Regions from separate parts of the Gilliamella sp. B3172 genome, predicted to be linked through region 2. Evidence: riboswitches for the same ligand, from Rfam matches in the RefSeq annotation. Region 2 holds a riboswitch; the other holds the start of a gene.
The links. Region 2 has a riboswitch for preQ1 ahead of queD (6-carboxytetrahydropterin synthase QueD). Riboswitches for the same ligand answer to the same signal wherever they lie in the genome.
Positions count from the first base shown of each region.

Region 1 (3,217 bases), on a different contig from region 2:
CGAGATGCTTCATTAATCTCTTGACGCGTTTTTTTGGGTTTTTGTTTCGATTTATTTTTTAACATACAATCTCTGTCTAATTTTGACTAAATATTTACCTGCTATATTTTAACAGTAACTGATAAATATAGCTATGATGAACACGCTAAGTGAAATTCTGATTGTAAAAAATGACAATTGTGTATAATCTGAGCCCAATAATTTGTTAGTGTGAAGCAGTGAGAATATAACATGAACAATCATTTGAGCCCTTATATGCAATTTAGCCGTCAAGAGTGGGCAAGCTTGCGTAATGCGGTACCAATGACTTTAAGCTCAACCGAGCTAAGCTCCTTACAAGGGATTAATGAAGATCTATCTATGGATGAAGTAAGTGAAATCTATTTACCTTTATCCAGATTGCTCAATTATTATATTAACAACTGTTTTAGTCGACAGGCAGTATTGGCCAAATTTTTAGGTAAAAGCCAAAAAATACCTTATGTCATTAGCATTGCCGGTAGTGTAGCTGTAGGGAAAAGTACCACAGCGCGCGTATTACAAGCGCTGTTAACACGTTGGCCTGAACATCGAAAAGTGGCATTAGTGACTACTGATGGATTTTTATATCCCAATAAATATCTCGAAGAGCGAGGTATTATGAATAAAAAAGGCTTTCCGCAATCGTATGATATTAAAAAGCTGATCAACTTTGTGGCCGATGTAAAATCCGGTCAAGCGAAAGTTAAAGCGCCGGTTTATTCACATTTAGTTTACGATATTGTTGAAAACGAAGAGATTATTGTTGATAGCCCAGATATTCTCATTTTAGAAGGTTTAAACGTGTTACAAGGCACCATTAACTATCCGCAAGCGAATAATCGGGTATTTGTTTCTGATTATGTGGATTTTTCGATTTATGTCGATGCGGAGTTGTCGCTTTTACATGATTGGTATGTCAATCGTTTTTTAAAATTCAGAGCAGGGGCATTTAGTGATCCTAACTCTTATTTTAATCACTATTCTCAGCTCCCGGAACAAGAAGCGATTAATATCGCCAACCGCCTTTGGCACGAGATTAATGAATTAAATTTAATTGAAAATATTTTACCGACTCGTGAAAGAGCCAGTTTAATTTTAACAAAAGGTAAAAATCACCAAGTGGATTGTGTGCAGTTAAGAAAATAAACTTAAGAGGAAACATTATGAAATCAATAATTAAGTCGTCTGTAAGTAAGTTTACACTGCTTTCATTTTTAACAACACTTACCCTAGGTGTTTGTGCAGCAAACGTTGATGATCATCAAGGGCAGACTTGTGCCGGCAAAAAAGAGGCGATTGAAGCGCAAATTGCTGAGGCACAAAAAACCGCTAATCTTGAGCGTGTTCAAGGATTAGAAAAAGCATTATTAAATGTCAAAATGCATTGTAATGATGATAGTTTTGAGGCCGAATATAAAAAAGATATTAATGAAAAAACTGAAAAAGTTGCCGAACGACAAAAAGATTTAGCTGAAGCAAAACTCAAAGGCGATGAGCAAAAAATTGCCCAAAAAACCTCGAAATTAAATGATGCTGAAAAAGAGTTAGCGCAAGCTAAAGACAAATTAGACAATTTTCAAAAAGAACTGAAATCGAAATAAACGCTATTTTTGCAAGCTTTAATCTCTATTATCCGACAAATTAGTCATCCTAAGCAGAATAACAGTGTGAGTTATTTTGCTTAAGATGACAACTCATTAACTTAACACGCATGGATATTGAATAAGCAAAATGACGGCGTTTTCTATGTAGATCCAGTGTCATTTAAATACAGTGTAATTTGCCTTCACACCGTTATGGTTAGTTATTCACAAGCAGGCTGGACTTTTAGAACAAAAAAAGGTAAGGTGTGCGCCTTATCACGTGGTTCGTAAACCTCCCACGTAAAAAAACTAAGGAAAATTATGAGTAACGTTACACTACTAGGCGATCAGTCTGTTCGCTATCCAACTACCTATTGTCCGGAAATTCTCGAAACGTTTGACAATAAACATCCCGGTAATGACTATTTTGTTAAATTTAATTGCCCGGAATTTACTAGCCTTTGTCCTATCACAGGTCAACCTGATTTTGCGACGATTTATATTTCGTATGTGCCGAATATTAAAATGGTCGAAAGTAAATCACTTAAGCTCTATTTATTCAGCTTCCGTAATCATGGTGATTATCATGAAGATTGTATTAATATCATCATGAAAGATTTGATTAAATTAATGGATCCAAAATACATTGAAGTCTGGGGTAAATTTACACCTCGTGGCGGTATTTCTATCGATCCATATGCAAATTACGGTAAACCCGGCACTAACTGGGAACAAATTGCGCTTAATCGTTTAGCTAATCACGATCTTTATCCAGAAAAAGTCGATAATCGTTAATCTCATCATCCTAACAGGAAATTTTTAATGCAACATCGTAAAGCACTTGTGATATTTTCTGGTGGGCAAGATTCGACCACTTGCCTACTGCAAGCAATTGCTGATTATGGGCGTGAAAACGTTGAAACAATCAGCTTTCAATATGGTCAACGACATGCCATTGAGCTTGAAAAAGCCAAATGGATTGCTGACGATCTTGGTGTAAAGCAAACCGTCATTGACACTTCAGTGATTAAACAAACGACTAATAATGCCTTGATTGATGACTCGCAAGAGATTAAATCAGCTCAAGAAGGGAATTATCCTAATACCTTTGTTGACGGGCGTAATATGCTATTTTTATTGTTAGCCGGGTGTTATGCCAAACAGCAAGGTATTAAAGATATCATTATTGGCGTATGTGAAACCGATTTCAGTGGTTATCCGGATTGTCGAGATATCTTTATTAAATCCATGAATGTTTCGATGAATTTAGCCTTGGATTACACGTTTAACATCATCACCCCATTAATGTATCTGACTAAAGCGCAAACATGGGAAATGGCTGATAAACTCGGTTATCTTGATTATATCCGGCAACACACTCACACTTGTTATTATGGGGTTGACGGCGGATGTGGTCAGTGTCCTAGTTGCGAGTTACGTGAAAAAGGGTTAAATGAGTATCTAACCAATAGCACTAGATAGCATTATTTAAAGGGGAAATGCATGTCTGACAATCATCAACGATTAGTCTCATTGGATGTATTGCGAGGAATGACCATTGCAGGAATGATTTTAGTGAATAATCCCGGGTCGCCAAATGCTATTTATCCTTT
Region 1 covers NZ_JAFNOA010000001.1:597,401-600,617, forward strand. The annotation lists gene yihI (Der GTPase-activating protein YihI) at 1-65, opposite strand, end outside; gene coaA (type I pantothenate kinase) at 232-1,167, shown strand; gene J3U37_RS02640 (DUF1090 domain-containing protein) at 1,185-1,622, shown strand; PreQ1 riboswitch class I at 1,879-1,923, shown strand; gene queF (preQ(1) synthase) at 1,926-2,399, shown strand; gene queC (7-cyano-7-deazaguanine synthase QueC) at 2,427-3,086, shown strand; gene J3U37_RS02655 (acyltransferase family protein) at 3,108-3,217, shown strand, end outside.
Region 1: another riboswitch for preQ1. It lies ahead of queF (preQ(1) synthase); the one in region 2 lies ahead of queD (6-carboxytetrahydropterin synthase QueD).

Region 2 (3,217 bases):
GATAAAAGCGGCAGTAGCTCATTTTCCTATCGTTCATACTTCATCTTGATAAACGGTATTTTTTGATTCAATCTATAAGGCTAAAATAACAAATCCAATTCGCCTTCTTGTTCCACTTTGGCGCTTGAAAGATTAATTTAAATCCGCTTCAAATAATAGAAAAAAAACATGCCTCTTAGTCATTGCCGAAGATGATTTATAGTTGTCAGATAAGGCGTGCGACTGAATCAGCTTTAATGCAATTATTCGATGCCAGCAAATTTATGAGTCTGCAAACTTAACAGCCATTTATTATTTTCGCGACCCTCATTAATTTTGCCTAACAAAGTAATAGTGTCATGCATATTCATCACGCCATTATTTTCACAAGGGGAAAGATAATAGCGTTTTGCATCAATTTGCTTTTCAATATATTGGCAAAATGGTAGAAAATCGGGGTGATTTTCGACAACAATACGCACTTCATCGGCGGTCGGCTGGGCGATTTTTTGATAGCGAGATTGATAGCAAAATTTAGGGCTTAGTGCGATATAGTCAATCAACAGATCGACTTTGCCAAGACCATTACTCTCAATGGCAATAAAATAACCGGCTTGTTTGAGTGATAAGAGCAGCTCCGGCAACGCTTTAACCATAGTCGGCTCACCGCCGGTGATAATAATATTTTTGCTTTGATACTGCTTAAGCGTTGCTAATAGCTGCGTTAAGGTAAATCGGCTAAATCGGCGAAAATCGGTATCACACCATGCACAATTCAAATTACAACCGGCAAAGCGAATAAAAATTGCCGGCATACCAGTATTGTAACCTTCGCCCTGTAAAGATTCGAAGATTTCAACAATGCGAAATTCAGTCATTTTTAGCTCCGGCGGTACTCGCAGTAAGATGTCGGGGTTTCCCAAAGTTTGATCATCGAAACGGGTAGATATTGCGCTAAGCAATCGAAGATGTATTGACTCATTCCTTCAGCAGTTGTACGGCATGGAAAGGCAAAAATTTTACGATCCATCTGCTTTAATAAATCGGCAATCCGGCACTCGTTGGCGTTATTTTGGTTGTATAAATAAGCATGATCGAGCGGATCAACAATATGTTGTTTAACAATTGCTTTTAAATCAGCGTAATCCATGACCATATCAGCACTTGAGCCGCTGGTAATAAGTTCACCACTGATCTCAACTAATAAGCGATAGGTATGACCGTGCAGGTTATGACATTTTTTATTATGCCCGTCTAACATATGACAAGCATCAAATTGAAACTCTTTAGCTATTTTGAACATGATATTATCCTAGTTTTTTTACGTGGGATGGGTTACGAACCACGGTTAGATGACCTAACAAAACGAGCGGCTAATATAATCGATAAACGTTGATTTGTCATCTTTCAATTGTCATTTAATGATAGTTTAAGTAAACTGATGCGGTGATTTTCATCACGTTTTCTAATACAAGGTTAACTGTGTCTTATTTGCGTTGTTTTGTTGTATAAATTCTGTAAAAAAATATTCTCAATCAGCTCTTGAAATTTCATCTTCCACACTCATTTAGTGATCATGCAAATGGATTGAATGCTTTGCCATTTGATCCAAATCTATTGCACAGGAGATAAATAATATGAGGTTAGACAAACTCACAAATAAATTTCAACAAGCTTTAGCTGATGCGCAGTCTTTAGCATTAGGTAAAGATAATCAATATATCGAGCCTGTTCATGTACTTTCCGCCATGCTCAATCAAGAAGGCAGTAGTGTTAAACCATTATTAGCTTCGGCTGGCGCTAATATCGCTCTATTACAACAAGAATTAACTCAAGCGATTGATCGTTTGCCGCAAGTACAAGGTGCCGGCGGTGATGTGATACCTTCACAAGATTTTATTCGAGTACTAAATCTTTGTGACAAATTATCGCAAAAAAATGGCGATAGTTATATCTCATCTGAACTATTTATATTAGCCGCTTTAGAAGATAAAGGCAGTTTAAGTGACATACTTAAACGTAGTGGCGTGACGAAAGATAAATTTAATCAGGCGGTAAATCAAGTAAGAGGTAATGATAACGTGAACGATCCTAATGCAGAAGATCAACGTGGTGCGTTGAAAAAATATACTATCGATTTAACCGAACGTGCTGAACAAGGCAAACTCGATCCGGTTATTGGTCGTGATGAAGAGATTCGCCGTACTATTCAAGTATTGCAACGTCGTACCAAAAATAACCCGGTACTTATTGGTGAGCCGGGGGTCGGTAAAACCGCTATCGTTGAAGGTTTAGCACAGCGTATTGTTAATCGTGAAGTACCGGAAGGGTTACGTAACAAACGTGTTTTATCATTAGATATGGGTGCTTTGATTGCCGGCGCTAAATATCGTGGTGAATTTGAAGAGCGTCTTAAAGCAGTACTTAAAGATATCGCCAAAGAAGAAGGCCGTATCATTCTGTTTATTGATGAGATTCATACCATGGTTGGGGCAGGGAAAAGTGATGGTGCGATGGATGCCGGTAATATGTTAAAACCCGCATTGGCTCGTGGTGAATTGCACTGCGTGGGCGCAACCACTCTTGATGAATATCGTCAATATATTGAGAAAGATCCTGCGTTAGAACGCCGTTTCCAAAAAGTCTATGTGGCAGAACCAAGTGTTGAAGATACGATTGCCATTTTACGTGGTTTGAAAGAGCGTTATGAAATTCACCACCACGTACAAATTACCGATCCGGCTATTGTAGCGGCGGCAACGTTATCGCATCGTTATATTTCAGACCGTATGTTACCGGATAAAGCAATCGATTTAATCGATGAAGCGGCTTCGAGCATTCGTATGCAAATGGATTCTAAACCGGAATCATTAGATCGCCTTGAAAGACGCATTATTCAGCTAAAACTTGAGCAACAAGCGCTTAAGAAAGAGTCTGATGATGCAAGTAAAAAACGACTTGAGATGCTAAATGATGAACTTGCTGAGAAAGAAAAACAATATGCGTCACTTGAAGAAGAATGGAAGTCAGAGAAGGCAGCAGTTTCGGGCACTCAAACTATCAAAACAGAGTTGGAGAAAGCTCGCACTGAAATAGAGCAAGCACGCCGTGCCGGTGATTTAAACAAAATGTCAGAACTACAATATGGCAAAATCCCGGAATTGGAAAAGAAACTTGCCTCAGCGACACAGTTAGAAGGCAAAACCATGAAGTTATTGCGTAACAAAGTCACCGATAA
Region 2 covers NZ_JAFNOA010000008.1:38,197-41,413, forward strand. The annotation lists gene J3U37_RS09370 (7-carboxy-7-deazaguanine synthase QueE) at 243-857, opposite strand; gene queD (6-carboxytetrahydropterin synthase QueD) at 860-1,282, opposite strand; PreQ1 riboswitch class I at 1,286-1,331, opposite strand; gene clpB (ATP-dependent chaperone ClpB) at 1,617-3,217, shown strand, end outside.